2 regions of the Alteromonas sp. 009811495 genome follow, and region 2 is predicted to be linked to the other one. Evidence: predicted binding sites of a transcription regulator. Region 2 holds the regulator's gene; the other holds the start of a gene.

Region 1 (8,750 bases), 1.7 Mb from region 2:
TAACTCGACTCTGTGAGCACGCCATCTGCACTTATTTTAATGGTGTAAGGAATTGAGCCTGCATAGTTTCCAAACATTTTTTTAATCAGAACATCGCTGTCAGCTTCAGATTTCCACACTGTGCCAGTGTATCCCGTTTTCTCAAGCATTGTATTTAGCTCGTCCCAGTCATCATCAACCGAAATAGCAACGACATTAACCGATTGTGGATGTTCGCTTTGAACTGCTTGTAAGTTTTTCAATGAGCTGTAACAAGGAGCACACCATGATGCAAAGAAGTAGGCAACAGTAGGTTTACCTTCTAAAGAGGGGAAGGACACTTCATTACCCGATGAAGTTAAAAACGTAGGTGTCTGAACCTGTTGTCCAACTAACGCTTTTGACAGCGCAACTTTTTCTTCGTACGTGCTTGCGTTACAAACCGCACTGTAACAACTAAAAAGAAATAATAGGTGTATTGTTTTCAACATGACCTCCGACTTGTCATATATCAGTCCTTTAGAACGATTTCACGGTCTTTATACTAGCTTAACAACGTGTTTTATTGCCAATTCAATATGAATGATGTAGCTAAGCTTGATACGCGCTAAGCTAAAACCACAATTCGTATAAATAGAATAAGAAATTAAACGCAACTGGAATGCAGGTTGCCACTATAACGCCCAAACAAAAAGCCTTGTTGACTCGACCCTTAATGTATTTTTCAGTTCGCGTTTGTTCAATTGACTTTATGATGTCATCTAACGATTCTGAGTTTTCAGCTTGCCTGTTAATCTTGAATTTATAGTTGTCGATAGAAGCGCAGTATTGCTTGTGCTGCTTTAAGAATGCTCGAAGATAGTCTTGGCTAATGCCAGTTTCAAGCGAGAGTGAAATCAACCCACAACCATTTTCACCATGAGAGGCGAGGGTAGTTACTATTGTCCGAGTTTTAGTTTCCATCCAATTCCTTCCATGTAATTCCCTTCACCACTGATTGTGTTCAATTCACTAACCAAGCTTCAAAATAGTCGCTTTGCAAATTAGCAGTCAACTGCATAAAGGCTGTTTATTTTGACGTGTACTTTATTTCTGTTTCGCAACTAAGTGAAAAACCAAATTGTCTGCGTCGACTTTGCCTTTTAGGCCTCCAATTAATTCAGAGCGCTCTAAGCGAGTAACATGGTATTTATCAGCATAAAGTGTATCGACCATACGTTCATTAACACTAAACGGTGGGCCTGCCATTATACTTTGATCATATTCAAACGAGATAATTAGTTGCGTGGCATTATTTGTGATTTGGGCTAAATGAGAGGCATATTGCGCTCTTAGGGTATCAGGAAGGGCTACTAGGGCGGCTCTATCGTATATGGCAGATACATCGCCGATGTCTTGTGAATTGAGTTTAAAAATGTCACCAACGAATACAGTTAGGGTATCTTTCGAATAAATCTTACCCTTGGGCGTAGTAGTGATATTCGGTGACACACCCAGTTCTTCAAAAAGCTGTTCAATCGCTAATTCACTCAATTCGGCGCCGACTACCTCAGCCCCTTGAGACAACAGCCAACTGATATCCCTAGTTTTGCCACATAACGGTACAAATATTCGCGGTATTTTTGAAGTGTCCGGCTCTAGTAACTTTTCTGCATATTTAACGAGTAGCGCATTGCCTTTGGGCTCGTGAAATCCAATTTCATTTTTTTGCCATTTGCTGTGCCAAAAACTATGTTCCATATGTGCCCCTTAGAAAGTAGGTTTTAATGCAGAATATAAAGTCTTTTAAAGTGAGAGCAAAAGAAAAAGGTAGCAAAAACAATCCGCTACCTTTGAGATTTTTCTTAGTTATCGAGTGGGGTATTAAAGTCTTCAGACAGTTCAAAATCACCTTCTACCGTGGTGACTTTGTTATCAACAAAGTTGATGATCATCTGCTTTTGAAAATCTTCGCCGCGCTTTTTCATGCCGCGCTTCATATCGTAAACGTAATACCATGTATCGTCGTCAAACGAGTCTTGAACAACCGGGTTGCCTAAAACGTAAATAACCTGTTCTTTTGTCATGCCAACGCGTAGTTTCTCTACATCCCTTTGGTCAAGGAAGTTACCCTGAGGTACGTCAATTCGATAAATCCAGTTAGAGCAAGCGGTTGTGGTAAGAGTGATGCTAAGAATTACTAATAGGTGTTGCAACTTCATGCGTTATTGTGTCCAGTATTGCCTTTGTTCGTGCCTGTCCTTAATAAAGTTAAAAACAGGCTGTTTTATTGCAAGCGCGAAAGCATGCTACATTGACAACTATGACCAATCAACTGCATTTTAGTTCGATGCAGCGCTTTTAAGTAGTTCTTTTGCATTAGCAAGTGCAGATTTGGTTATTTTATCACCTGCTAGTAAGCGTGCTAACTCATCAATTCTGTCTTGTTTGGTAAGTGCAAGCATTTGTGTTTCAGTACTTTCCCCATCGGTGAGTTTGGTGACAAAAAGCTGATTATGCGCCTGCGCTGCAACTTGAGGTAAATGAGTAACACACATAACTTGAGATTGCTTACCTAATTTGCGCAGTAGGCCACCAACAATTGATGCCGTCGGCCCACTAATACCCGTATCTACTTCATCGAATATCATAGTTGGAGTGGCATCATTATCGCTAGCAATAACCTGGATAGCTAAGCCGATACGAGATAACTCTCCACCTGACACCACTTTCTCAAGCTTATCAGCGTCTTGGCCTGGGTTTGTCGACACTTTAAATTCAACGGTATCTAAACCTGTGCTGATTGGCTTTCTAAGTTCATCATAATTAACGTCTATGCATACCCTAGCGTGAGGCATGTTCATTTGCTGTATTTGATCTTCAATGTCACTAGATAGCTTAGCTGCGGCAACAATTCGACTTTCTGATAGATGTTTAGTCGTTGTTAAATATGTTTTTCTTGCATCTTCCACCTCAGACTCTAACGTGCCAAGCAGTGACTCTTGCTCACCAAGTAAACGGAATTCGCCCGCTAACTCTTGATGGTGTCTATATAAGTCTTCAGGCATTACTGAATGCTTTCTGGCAAGTTCCATCGCTTTTGCATAACGGGCTTCAACGTGTTGTAAACGCAATGGATCAATCTCTAATTGGTCACAATAGCTGCGAAGTTCACCCGCTGCTTCTTCTACTTGAATGGCAGCATCGTTTAGCATCGCGATAATAGGGGTTAACGTTGCATCATGTGCTTCGAGTTCGCCCAAACGCTCAATGCTGTTTTGAATCACCGATAGCGCGTTGCCTTCATCACTTTCATACAAGTTGTAAACACTCGTTTGTGCTTGCTCCAGCAAGCTCTGTCCATTACTTAGGCGTTTATGCTCTACTTCTAATTCTTCAAACTCACCGTCTTCTATTGCGAATTCGTCAAGCTCTTGAACTTGATACGTGAGTAGTTGAAGGCGATCCTCACGTTGCTGCGCTTGGGCCTGTAAGTCACTCAGTGTTTTCTGTTTATCACGCCATAAATTATAGGCACGTTTTACGGCTTCAAGTAGAGTAGGGTGCCTAGCGTAGCTATCAATTAAATGGCGCTGGTGATCTTCTTTTAGTAGCTGCAGGTGCGTATTTTGTCCGTGAATGGCTAACAAGTACTGTCCCAACCCCTTCAGTTGTTGTAGCGAAGCAGGCACGCCATTGATAAAGGCTTTGGAACGCCCTTCTTTTGAAATTACACGTCGAATAAAGCATGCGTTGTCGTCTTCATCAGACGTGAGTTCATGTTCATCTAAAAATGCTTTCGCTTTTACATTATCATCTAGTGAAAAGTGCGCGATGATCTCTGCTTTTGCCGTACCTTTTCTTACCGCATTGGCATCAGCACGCTCGCCTAAACACAGGCTCAGTGCATCAATTGCAATAGACTTACCCGCACCTGTTTCACCAGTAATAGCGGTAAGTCCATTTTCTAACTGAACCGATAATTGTTTAACAACTGCAAAATTTGAAATAGAAAGATGCGCTAACATAACCACACTCGAAAAAGTTGAACATGATGATTTATACAGTACTTGTAAATATATACAGTATTTTTTCTGTGTAAAGAGAAGAGTGTGTATGAAGACGTTAGTGAAGGGCTAACCTTATGATTATAAAGTGTTTATTTTTCTCATGGTGATGTAAGTACGTTGACTCAAATCACTGTATATCAAACGTAAAAAAAGAGAGGCAAAGCCTCTCTTTATTACCATAAATTGTAATAATTACTGCAGCTCGCCGCTGCCAGATTCAATGTGCGCGCGCACGAACCACTGAAATTGCTCAAGGTCAGCTAATTGACCTGTGATCATATCTTCTGATACTGCATCGAGGTCACCGAGAGTTTCAATCGCACTGCGGTGGTCGCCATTAACGCCAGCATAAACCGCATCGAGTGCTTTTAGGTGATCCATTACTAAGCCTTTACCAATGTTGTAGTCGTCCCAAGTACGACCTTCAACAATGGCCTTAGGGGTTCCCTTAGGTACTCCACCTAGGGTTGCGATACGCTCTGCAATGGTATCTGTCATGTCACGTACGGCGTCAACCTGAGGGTCTAACATCTCGTGTACGCCAATAAAGTTTGGACCAACGACATTCCAGTGAATATGTTTTAGTGTTAGTTGTAGGTCGAGTAAGGCCACTAAACGCTTCTCCAATACCTCAATGGTTTTTGCAGCGGCGTCGTTATCCATTCCGGGTGCCGTAAATTTGATATTGGTCGTGCTCATGATATCTCCTGATTATCTAGTGCAAAAAAATAGATGCTTTCTAGCGCTTCTTGAAAAACGTAATAAGAGTGGTGCAACGGCCATGCCGAACTCAGGAGAAACGGTAAGCGCTAGATTTATATGAGAAAAAATGAAATTATTAAAAAATCTTTATTTTTCAAAAGGCTAACATTAAGAAAAACCTACACACACGTGTAATAAGTGCAGGAATTATTGAACGAGGTAATCAGGTAACGAGGCACGCTTAGTAAAGCTTACTGCCCCAACCTAACTTTTTACGTAATACGTTAAAATAGCTGTAGCCTTTTGGATGGACCAAATGTAGCTTGTCAGCGCTTTTGTTTATTCGAATTTCATCACCGGGTAGTACGGGTAAAACGATATGACTATCGCAGCTTACCTGAAGTGAATCGCTGTTAACCTTAGAGACTTTCATCGACACTTGGCTATCGGCATCCACCACAATAGGGCGGCTACTTAGCGTGTGAGGAAACATGGGTACTAATGTTAATGCGTCTAGTTTGGGCATAATGATAGGCCCCCCGGCAGACAGGGAATAGGCAGTCGACCCGGTAGGCGTGGCAACGATAAGTCCATCGCTTCGCTGGCTGAATACAAACTGGTCATCAATGTATATCTCAAACTCCATCATGTGCGCTACTTTGCCATGGTGAAGGACGACTTCGTTTACTGCCGAATTATTGCTTTTGAGCTTTTCGTGACGGTAGACCTCTACCTCAAGTAAAAAGCGCTCCTCGACCACGCACTCGCCGGTAAATAGTAATTCGAGTTGCTGTGTGATTTCATCAGGATGAATATCTGTTAAAAAACCAAGGTTACCGCGATTTACCCCCACAACGTGAATATCAAATCGCGCTAATACACGCGCTGCGCCAAGCATACTGCCATCACCGCCAACAACGACCGCTAAATCAGCTTCTTTGCCGATGGTAACAAGATTGCAGCTTCGAAAATTATCGGTTTCTAACTCTTCAGCAATACTTTCTTCAACTAGCAATTCACAGCCTTTGGCCAGTAAATAGTCAGCAAGAATATTCAAGCTATCGTGAGTAGCAGCGTGTTGAGGTTTTCCAATTAAAGCAACGGTTTGATAGGGCATGGAACGCTAATGTCCTTTCATTTCCAATGAGTTGGACATTAGCACAGGTATTTTGCAAAAGGAAAGCGTTAAAGTGTTATTGGGTCACCTAAAGTAACCTGTTTAACGATCTTCTAAGCGGTTGTAATCTAACAAGCCACCCTCTATGGGGTAGTGGCGTTCTGACCACTGCAAAAGTGTATCGCTAAATGCCCAGAAATTTGGATTAGTGCGACGCATGCCCACTTTATCTAGCAATGCTTCGTAGTCTTCCTCGCTTTCCATTTGACGTAGTAGTGTGAGTGTTTGCTCAACCTCAGAGGCATTCAGTTGCCAAAATGCATCTGGATAGCTTCCCAAAAAACCATGCACTAATGTTAAGGAGTCGTTTGCTACATCTCGGTTTTCCTCTTCTTCAAACAAACTATTGACGTTAAAGTGGGCGCTGTTTCGCAAAATAGTATACACGTCAATATTGTCCGGTTTTTCGTCGTCTCTTATCATCAAAATAGTGGTTTCAGGCAATATCGTGGCCTGCTTGGCAGGCAAGTCGTTAATTGATGAAAGAATATTGTGTTTTTGTTGGTTCAACACGGCAGGTGCTAAGCGCTCTGGTTGCGGCTGTACGTGTGCTAAATGTTCTGCGAGCATAGTGTAGAGTTCTTTTTGCGGTGTTGATGAAGAGTAAGTAATACCGCTTTGTTGGTCAAAGCTATTAATGTCACCTTCGAGGTAGTCTGTAAGCTCTTTGCTCGAATTTTGATACCACTTGGCCAACAGCGTCTTACGAGTATCTGGGGGGAGTAAGTTCAAGAAATTTGACTCGCCTTCCATACGAAGAAAATCCATATAAAGCCGTGTCATTAGTTGATGACCGTAGTTGCCGTAAACATCAAAGCCTGCTACCAGCAAATAGTGAATTCGTTCAAGAAGTGCGTAGTCAATCACCCAAGCCGTTTTCGGCGCAGTGCCAACCATGCCTTTTACAACAGTAGCATTGTCAAAATGCCTAAATACCGTAAGCGTCGCATTCGTGTTATCACCATCGCCTGCCCAAATACTGTCGATATTTAAGTGCTCACCTTGCTTAAATGTATTGCTAAGAAATTTATTTCGCGCCCGCATGTAATCGCCTTGGCGCTCTGCGTATTTTACCCAATTGACCGCCAATGCAGTGCTGTCTTTTTCTGCCGGTAGATGCAGGTTGTGTTGTTGCGAAGAGTAAAACGCATTGACGTCATCGGCGGCAGCTACATCTGGCTCGACAAAAAACACCCAAAATCGGTCATTGATTACGTTTAATGCGACTTGTCCTCGGCACACTGGCCCTTTGATGTAACCCATAATGGTATTTTGAGCGCGCTCAAGCATAAAGCGGTAGCGGCTTTTAACGGGTAAATCAGTAAAAGCGGTAAGCGGGTTCGCTGCTACCTCCGGCTTATAAGAAGGAAGCGCAGGCACATCGAAGTCGGCATCTACAAACCACGTGTTCCATTTCGCCATAAGGTCATCGTTTATGGCGTAGGGTTGGTGCGTTTTACTAACGATAGTGGAGTGTACGCTTTGTAAACGGTAATACACACGTTCAGCGCCAGGTTCGTCAAATGGGCGTCTTGTTGCAATTACGTCAATAGCACTGCCTGGCGGTGTCCGCGAACGCACCAAATTAAAAAACTGTGGTGTTTCGCTTGATTGGTTATCTGAAGCATTTTCAAAGTAAAGATGTGAAGTAAACAAATGTTCATAAATATAACGAGCAGAAAGTTGCGCTTTGTTGCCCTCTGCATTTATCCATTGTTCAAATTCGGCCACAGATTTGCGCTGCGCCTCGTTTAGGTTTGGTTGTTTCGGCATTGGTGCGCCATGATGCAACCACTGTAATAAGGTTGTATGTTCCTTATCATTTAGCCCAGGTAATGCGTAAGGCATACCACCCATAGGCTGCTTGGCAATATAGCTGTCCATTTCATCTATAGTAGGGCATTGTTGAGCGCGATTGAGGCTAATATCAAATCCTTCGCCCAAATGCGTTGAAGTGGGTTGTGGATGCTGGCGCTTAAGTAACAACATTTGCGCTAGTACCGACGTTTGTGTGGGGGCGGAAGTATCATCATTTGTTGGTAAAACATCAAAAAAGTCGCGCTCACGCCACTCATCGATAGTGTGCGCGTCTAAAAAGAGTCGATTGGGCGTTGCCGCAGTCAGCCGAGTGCCTTCATAAACTTTTTCTTTATTGGCTCCCCGTGACACGCCTTCCGGTGAGGTCATTTTTAGCTGACAGGGCGCGTCATAACATGCATGGCAAACCACACAGCGTTTGGTAAGTACAGGGTTTACTTGTTGGGTAAAAAAGTGTTCGGGAAGTGGCTGTGAAAATGACGTATTTTGCGCCGGGCTGAGCAGTTGGGCATCGGGCTTAATCCATTGCCAAATCAAAACCGCCACTGCCAGTACCGCGAGTACAACTACGGTTTTTACCAAATTACTCATCAGACGTATCCTTACTTAAATCTTACTTCACACTATCACTATCTTTTAGTGATAGCGTAAATAAATTGTTGTTATTGTACTTGTTACGGTAGCCAGTCGGTTTTCGATTTGTATTAGCGTATGCATTATTACGCTTTGTATGGGCTACACTAAATGACCTAATAGGCACAAGGAGCAATCATGTCATATCAAATTATCTTGCCAAGGTTTATGCACATAGGGAAGGGCGCCAGCGAGCGTATTGTAGATACACTTACAAGCCTTCAATGCAGCAAACCATTACTGGTTACTGACCACGTCATGGTTGAATTGGGGTACGCTGCCAAGATGGCCGCTTATCTGGCAGAACGCGATATTCACATGGATATTTTTTCAGACACGGTGCCAGAGCCTACGGTTTCTTCTATTCGCGCCGGCGTGGATATTGTGCGCGA
Region 2 (8,750 bases):
GGCGGGTGTTGATGAGTCAATTCTAAAATTCACCGGTACGGCGCGTATTTATGAAAGCCAAGATGATGCAGTGGCGGGAATCTTGGGTAACGAAGTAAAAGCAGGTGATGTGGTGTTTATTCGCTATGAAGGGCCGCGTGGCGGGCCGGGTATGCAGGAAATGCTATACCCTACGTCTTACCTTAAATCAAAAGGCTTGGGTAAGTCGTGTGCACTTGTTACAGATGGCCGCTTCAGTGGTGGTACATCGGGCCTATCTATCGGCCACTGCTCACCAGAAGCCGCCAGTGGTGGTGGTATTGGTTTGGTAGAAGATGGCGACAAAATAGAAATCGATATTCCTAATCGTAGTATCAATATTGTCATTAGCGATGAAGCGTTAGCAGAACGCCGCGCTAAAATGGAGGCCAGCGATAAACCTTGGCGACCTAAAAATCGTGTGCGTGAAGTGTCTACATCACTTAAAACGTTTGCGGCACTCGCAACAAGTGCTGATAAAGGTGCTGTGCGCGATGTAAGCAAACTGGAAAACTTATGATGGCAAGTGAGAACGTAAGCGATCACGATTATCTAAAAAAAATCTTACTGGCCCCCGTGTACGATGTGGCGGTAGCCAGTGAGTTATCATACATGTCGCTGCTATCGGCAGAGCTTGATAACGAGATATTCTTAAAGCGAGAAGATCAGCAGCCAGTAAAGAGCTTTAAACTACGCGGTGCCTATAATCGCATTTGCGCCTTAAGCGATGAACAGCTTAAGGCGGGCGTAATTGGTGCGTCGGCGGGAAACCATGCACAAGGGCTCGCTTATAGCGCGAAAATGAAGGGTATTCAGGCCACTATTGTTATGCCTGAAACCACACCTGATATCAAAGTGGATGCAGTACGTCGCTTCGGTGGAGATAACGTCAATGTTGTCCTTCACGGTACCAGCTTTGACCAAGCAAGCAGTCATGCTAAAACGCTGTGCGACACTCATGGCTATACCTTTGTACCGCCATTTGACGATCCAGACGTTATTGCCGGACAAGGGACAGTCGCCCGCGAGCTACTCGAGCAAAACCCTAACCTTGATATTCTGTTTATCGCGGTTGGTGGCGGTGGTCTTGCCGCAGGTATTGCCGTATATCTAAAGCAGCTAAAGCCAAGCATCAAAATTATTGCGGTTGAGTCTGAAGAGTCGGCTTGCTTTATCAAAGCGCGCGAAAACGGTGAGCCCACCGCGCTTGAAAGTGTGGGTATTTTTGCCGATGGTGTAGCGGTAAAAATTATGGGGCAAGAGACCTTTAGATTGTGTAACCGCTTTATCGACGACACCATTACGGTGACGAACGATGAAATTTGTGGTGCGATCAAAGATATCTTTGATGATACCCGCGTTATTGCCGAGCCTGCTGGCGCATTGTCGGTCGCAGCTATTCGCAAATATGCCAAACAACATGATCTGCACGGTAAGAAACTCGGTGGCATTTTGTGTGGTGCGAACATTAACTTTCACACCCTTCGCTATGTCTCTGAACGCTGTGAGCTAGGCGAGCAAAAAGAAGCTGTGTTTGCAGTAAAAATCCCTGAAACGAAAGGCGCGTTTAAGCAGTTTTGTGAATGTGTGGGTGCAAAGGCAATTACCGAGTTTAATTATCGCTACGCCAGTGAAAGCGAAGCGCATATTTTTGTAGGTGTGAAGCTAAAAGGTGGTCAGCAAGAATACCTTGCACTACAAAGCGATCTTGAAAGTAAAGGGTATGACGTTGTCAATCTTACCGACAATGAACTGGCTAAGTTGCATGTGCGTCATATGGTCGGCGGCCGACCACCTACTATCTTAAACGAACAGGTATTTAGTTTTGAATTTCCTGAGCGTCCAGGTGCACTGCTTAATTTCTTAAATACTTTAGGTGAACAGTGGAATATCACGCTATTTCATTACCGTAATCACGGCGCCGCGGAAGGTTTAGTCTTGGCTGGCTTTGATATTGCGCCAGATAGCCGTGATGACTTTAATCAACATGTCGCAGAGCTTGGCTACAAAGTAGAAGAAGTGACCGACAATCCGGCTTACCGCTTCTTCTTGTCCCAGCCACACTAGTTAGTCTGACTGGCCTTGTTATGTTGGCAAGGCTTTTCGAGGTGCAGCGTTTTGCTTTGCATCGCTTCATGTTAAGCACTGGCTTACTGTGGAGCGATGTGAAGCAGCAATAAAAAAGCCCAAACGCGCAAGGTTTTTCCAAGGCGGTTTGGGCTTTATTGTTAGAGCAAGGTTTATTGCGTGCTTAGTTGTCTGTGCTTAAGGCTACATTTTCGAGGTGCTGCATCATCTCTGGCCAGATGAGTGCCATGACATCTTCTCGCAACGCTTCACATTCCTCTGAATACTTCAAGCTGCCGTCCTTTTCAGAGTCTAACCAGTGGTTATCTTTAAGCGCACTGATAAAACTTGATAGTACGTTTTTGTCGTAGAACTCAGGCGAGCTCAGTCCGTACAGTGTTGATAAGCGCTCTGCCACTTTCTTACTTTCACGCTCAAGGGCGCTGCGGCTGATCACTTTCTCTTTGTCTAAGATGGTGAGTACTACCGCATAGCGCTGCAACGTTTCTTGCATACAACGGCTTAACAGCCATGCTGAATGGAATTGCTTACAATGCGCATCAGGTGGCAGCAAATCTTCACCTTTTTGACGAAGTAATCCGTTGTCTAACAGCGCAGTAATCAGTGCATCGGTATGCGCTAACGCTTCGTCTTGCGATAAATGTAAGAACAACTCTTTTTGTAACAATGGATACAGCGCCGCGATCAGCTGTAAAATAGCATTGCGGCTGGTTCCTTTTTTCGCGAACACCGATGCCATAATCAGTCCGGGTAACGCAAAGAGATGTAAAATGTTATTGCGATAGTAAGTTAAGTAAACCGCAGACTTAGGCTGCGGGCTTATCAGGCGACCATAGTCGTCTTCTTTTACTTCGAATTTGCCTAATTTCAATGTATCGCGCAGCAACTCGTCTGCTGTAGAGTCAGGAATAGTGGCGTCGTCGCTAAATGGCACCGCTTTAAATAATTCAATAAAGTCGCCTAGCGCTTGTTTTAGCTCAGTTTCACTCATGGTTTGTGTCTTTGATGACAACAAACAAAGCGATGTTAACGCCATTCCGTTTAACGCGGCGGCGCGGTTGATACGCGTCATAACATTGTTCGCCAGCTCATTTACGGCGGGTGTTAACCATGCCGGTTTCTTCTCTGGCTCAGCATCACGACAATCACGCCAGTTAGGCACATGATTTTCTAAAAACTGGTTAAGCTGAATAGGCTCGCCAAAATTCACATAGCCATGGCCATAGTTTTTAAGCTTCTTAATGGCAGAGAATACCTGCAAGTTAGACTCTTTTTTCTTCTTAGAGCCCTTTAACTCGTTGAGGTAGCTTTTTACTTCCATCACGTTTTCATAACCAATGTACACAGGCACAATACTTACAGGGCGATTAACGCCTTTTAGCATTGCCTGAATTGTCATGGCCAACATACCCGTTTTCGGCGGAATAAGTCTTCCGGTGCGGCTTCTACCACCCTCTGGGTAATATTTCACTGAGTAGCCTTTGTTGAACAACAACTCAAGGTATTCTCTAAATACGGCTGTATAGAGCTTGTTACCAGCAAAACTGCGACGCAAGAAAAACGCGCCGCCACGCCTAAACATTTTGCCAACAGGCCAAAAGTTGAGGTTTATGCCAGCGGCAATATGAGGCGTAACCATGCCTTCGTGATAAATCACGTAGGTCAGCAATAAGTAGTCCATATGACTGCGGTGGCACGGAACATAAATAATTTCGTGGCCATTGGCGGCGAGTTCACGAATCCTATCGGCATGACCTACGCTAATTCCGTTGTAGATCTTATTCCAAATACGTGTAAGTAGGCGATCGCCAAAACGTATTAAACCTTCCCGATAGTCTGCGGCAATTTCGGTTATGTAAGATTGCGCAGTCTCTTTGGCTTTCTCGTGGGTAACTTTCTTGCTGCGAGACTCTTCGGCAATGGCGCGTCGCACCGCATCAGAGCCCAATACACTATTATTGAGTTCTTGGCGTTCAAGCAATGTTGGGCCGGTCATACTTTGACGCTTTCGCTGGAAGTGAGTACTTGCTACGCGAACCAGTTTATGGGCAATGCTCTGATCGCTACCATGCTGGTTTGACATCGCGCGAGCCGATACAGCTTTTGAATAGTTAATAAAATTGTCGCGACCCAAAAACAGTACGATAAATAATTTACGTAACCAACTAGGTGCTGCTCTATCGGCAATTAAGTCGCTAAGCCCTGGGTTGCCTTTGCCTGGCGCTCTTCCCCAAGTTACAAATACTGGCACCACCTGCAAATCTAGGTTTTCATGATCGCGGTGCAGGTGGAATAATTCAGTGAAGACTTCTTCAATGTCAGTTTCTTTTGCTGAAGAGCGAAAGATAGGCTGAGTTTTACGTAAAAATAATGTGGACGAATACTCTCGCCCTGCAAGTGCCAACGTCTCTGTTGGGCTTGGCAAACCCAGTGCTTCAGTCGACATTCTAAGTGCCAACTGGTCGGTCACTGAGTTAGTGGGAAGTAGATAGACAATTGGCTTGTTCTTATCTATTCCTAATTCGGTTTCAACGTTTACTGGAATACTATGCGCTTTAACCAGTAACTTAACAGGATAATGAAACACCGACAAAAGGGCTTTTCGCATCCACGACATGAAGTATGTAATCCTATGAAATAAAAACGGGGAAAGTGTAACACATTTGGCGATTTATCTCGCGGTATGCCTTTATGTCATCCTTTACATGTATGTATTGTGTTACGTCAGGTTACTGCATCAAATGCCTTTGTAGCGCATGGCTACGTCGCATCTCGCGTACGCGTCACCGTACTGCTGCATAATTGTATTACAATGCACAAAGCCATTTTTTTCATACAAATGAATGGCGGCTTCACACTTCTTATTGGTAAGCAAAAACAATGTTTTGTGTGCGATTGTTGGCGCTTGTTCAATAACATGTTTTAGCAATGCCTCACCAACTTTTAGTCCTCTGGCACTGCTGACAACACCCATTTTGGTTAGTTCGAAAATGCCGTCGCTTTTTTTCATCAAGGCACAGGTACCAACTACGCCTAAGGTCTGGTGCTGTGCAAACCAAATATGTCCACCTTGGTCAATAATACAAGACTGTGGTGATGAGATGACCTCTTCGTCGACAGGTTCAAGGGCGAACATGGTTTCTATCCACTCTCGGTTAATACTATCAAAGTAGGGTGCAAGGTCGGCGGAAAAGGGCAAAAATCTTAGCATTTACTATGCATCCAACTCTGTTTGTCTTCATTCTATTGTATTAAATGTGAGCACAACGGTGTTTTTCAAGTTTTATTTTATCTGCTGTCGCGTAGTGCTTGTTATTTAAATTTAGGTGTATATACTTACAGGAACTGTATGAACAGACAGGTCTTTTATGCGCCCACTCACAGCTCGACAAACCGAAGTTTTAGAACTTATTAAAACGACCATGCAAGAAACGGGAATGCCACCTACGCGTGCAGAGATTGCACGACAGCTTGGTTTCCGTTCTGCTAATGCGGCAGAAGAACATTTGAAGGCCTTAGCGCGTAAAGGTGTTATTGAAATTTTGCCAGGTACTTCTCGTGGCATTAAATTGAATATTCCACTGGAAGATGAAACACCAGAGGAAGAAGGGCTACCGCTTATTGGGCGAGTCGCAGCGGGCGAACCTATTCTAGCGCAAGAGCATGTTGAGTCGCATTACAAGGTCGATCCTGCGCTATTTCAACCTCAGGCAGACTTTCTGCTACGTGTAAACGGTATGAGTATGAAAGACATTGGTATTCTTGATGGCGACTTATTGGCTGTACATCGCACTACTGATGTACACAACGGTCAAGTTGTTGTTGCCCGAGTGGATGAAGACGTCACGGTTAAGCGTTTAGAAAAACGCGGGCGAGAAGTATTACTGCACGCCGAGAACGATGAATTTGCACCTATAAAAGTTGATTTGGCTTCACAACCTTTTGCTATTGAAGGTATAGCGGTGGGTGTTATCCGAAACGCTGACTGGATGTAAGGTTTCGGCAGGTTAACGTAAAAGCGGCCTTGTAGCCGCTTTTTTTGTACCTTAACTTTCACTTTTGTTGGCTGTTCTATGTATAAAGGTTGTTTTTTGAACAGCCTGTCAAAAAAGTTTAATTTTTTTGCAATCACACCAAAACGCCAATTTTTTCGCGCCGCAAGTGCTTTTTAATCCTGTCACTTTTAACAAGACTACGTTTGAAAATCTCCAAATTTGCATTCTTATATATTGATTTTTATAAACTTACATTGATTTCTTTATCGCCGCATGTGTTCCAAATGAGCGTTTAAAAGCTTCACGGCGTATCCACACGCCACACCGCTTTACTGCACTATCAAGGTGCAGTTAGCAAAAATGAAATGATTAAATTTTAACCATCTCGTTAAATTTTTAGCAGAAAAGACTAGACGGCAAGTCATTATTGCGCAATTCTTATACAGAGATTAACAAAATAATAACAATGGCTCTAAATTTGTTTTACAAATTGCAGTTGTGGGTCAATCGTTCGCAAACCACTTGGTAGGGACAGCGCGCACTAACATTTAGCGTTAATGGTTCTACCATTACGGAGGTGCTGAGTGAAACAACTAATGACCGTCATGGCAAAAGGGTTTGCTAGTATACCCCTTTTGCTTTTTTCTCATTTCCTTTTTGCGCAGGAGGCTGCAGAAGAAGTTTCTTCTCTTAACCTCAGGCGCGGCGCAACTGACATTAGCGGGCAGGTGTATGACCTGCACATGTTAATGTTCTTCATTTGCGTCGGTATTGCAGTAGTCGTGTTTGGCGTAATGTTCGCCTCTATGTATCTGCACAGAAAGTCACGAGGCGCTAAGCCCGCGAATTTCCACGAAAACGTAAAAGTAGAAATCGCGTGGACTGTAATTCCGTTCCTTATCCTCATTTTTATGGCGGTTCCCGCTGCCAACACGCTAATTGCAATGGAAGATGTCTCTGAACCGGATATGACGGTATTGGTGACGGGTTCTCAATGGAAGTGGCACTACAAATACATGGATAGTGACGTAGAGTTTTACTCGTTGCTGGCTACGCAGCGCGAGCAAATTGAAAACAAGTTTGAAAAAACGGAAAACTATCTTCTTGAAGTTGACCGTCCGCTTGTCATTCCCACAGGTCAAAAAGTTCGTTTTCTGATCACATCTGACGATGTTATTCATTCTTGGTGGGTTCCCGACTTTGCAGTGAAGAAGGATGCAAATCCCGGCTTTATAAACGAAGCATGGGCAAAGGTTAACGAACCCGGGGTATATCGCGGTCAGTGCGCTGAACTTTGCGGCAAAGATCATGGTTACATGCCCGTTGTGGTTATTGCGAAAGAGCCTGCTGAATATGCTGCTTGGATGAGTGAGCAGGAAGACATTATTCGTAAAGCGAAAGAAGAAGAGCAACGCCTTCTGTCGATGAATATGTCGATGGACGAACTAATGAAAGAAGGTGAGCGAGTCTATAACGCCACATGTGCAGCTTGCCATATGCCAAATGGTGAAGGTCTGCCGGGCGTATTCCCTGCTCTTAAAGGCAGCAAAATGGCGCTAGAAGATCAGGAAGGGCATATAGATATTGTGCTTCATGGTAAATCAGGTACCGCCATGCAAGCGTTCGGCAAAATGTTAAGCCTCAAAGAAATTGCTGCAGTGGTGACTTATGAACGTAACGCGTGGGGTAACAACACGGGTGACATGGTACAGGCGAAAGACGTTAACGCCGTGGCAACGGGTAACTAGGAGCGAGTTATGAGCAAAGCAACTGAAGTCATTTCGCCAGATTCAACTGTGCATCACGACGATCACGATCACCACGACCATATACCGAAAGGTATTACTCGATGGTTGTTTACCACCAACCATAAAGATATCGGTACGCTGTATTTGTGGTTCGCCTTTATCATGTTTTTGGTTGGTGGGGCCATGGCAATGGTGATTCGTGCTGAACTTTTTCAGCCGGGTTTGCAAATTGTCGACCCTAACTTCTTTAACCAGATGACCACTGTACACGGTCTTATTATGGTATTTGGCGCGGTAATGCCAGCCTTTACTGGGCTTGCCAACTGGTTAGTACCTATGATGATAGGCGCGCCAGATATGGCCCTCCCGCGTATGAACAACTGGAGCTTTTGGATTTTACCAGGGGCCTTTCTTATTCTTTTGAGCTCACTGTTTATGGAAGGCGGCGGCCCAGCATTCGGCTGGACATTCTACGCACCACTCTCAACTACATATAGCGGTGATTCAACGGCACTGTTTGTGTTCTCAGTTCACATTATGGGTATCTCATCCATTATGGGGGCAATTAACGTTATTGTGACTATCTTCAATATGCGTGCCCCTGGCATGACATGGATGAAAATGCCGTTGTTTGTTTGGACATGGCTTATTACAGCGTTCCTACTTATTGCGGTAATGCCCGTACTTGCGGGTGCAGTCACCATGGTACTTACTGATAAGTTCTTTGGTACTAGCTTCTTTGATGCAGCAGGTGGCGGTGACCCTGTTATGTTCCAGCACATTTTCTGGTTCTTTGGGCACCCTGAGGTGTACATAATGATATTGCCTGCGTTTGGTATTATCTCGCAAATTGTGCCGACCTTTTCGCGCAAAAAGCTCTTCGGCTATGCATCTATGGTGT

The links. Region 2 encodes LexA, which represses DNA repair genes until DNA is damaged. Its sites were predicted from a motif close to TACTGTATNNNNATACAGTA; they were not measured.
Region 1: the regulator LexA is predicted to act here: its motif matches at 4,027-4,046, upstream of recN (DNA repair protein RecN).

Annotation. Positions count from the first base shown of each region.
Region 1 is NZ_CP113972.1:1,565,124-1,573,873, forward strand. Features, by position in the region: gene OZ660_RS07145 (TlpA family protein disulfide reductase) at 1-470, opposite strand, end outside; gene OZ660_RS07150 (hypothetical protein) at 592-942, opposite strand; gene tmpT (thiopurine S-methyltransferase) at 1,066-1,719, opposite strand; gene OZ660_RS07160 (outer membrane protein assembly factor BamE) at 1,824-2,180, opposite strand; gene recN (DNA repair protein RecN) at 2,301-3,986, opposite strand; gene dps (DNA starvation/stationary phase protection protein Dps) at 4,221-4,727, opposite strand; gene nadK (NAD(+) kinase) at 4,972-5,847, opposite strand; gene OZ660_RS07180 (fatty acid cis/trans isomerase) at 5,950-8,316, opposite strand; gene OZ660_RS07185 (iron-containing alcohol dehydrogenase) at 8,497-8,750, shown strand, end outside.
Region 2 is NZ_CP113972.1:4,343,518-4,352,267, reverse strand. Features, by position in the region: gene ilvD (dihydroxy-acid dehydratase) at 1-538, shown strand, start outside; gene ilvA (threonine ammonia-lyase, biosynthetic) at 538-2,085, shown strand; gene plsB (glycerol-3-phosphate 1-O-acyltransferase PlsB) at 2,270-4,723, opposite strand; gene OZ660_RS19465 (GNAT family N-acetyltransferase) at 4,844-5,317, opposite strand; gene lexA (transcriptional repressor LexA) at 5,475-6,101, shown strand; gene coxB (cytochrome c oxidase subunit II) at 6,686-7,849, shown strand; gene ctaD (cytochrome c oxidase subunit I) at 7,859-8,750, shown strand, end outside.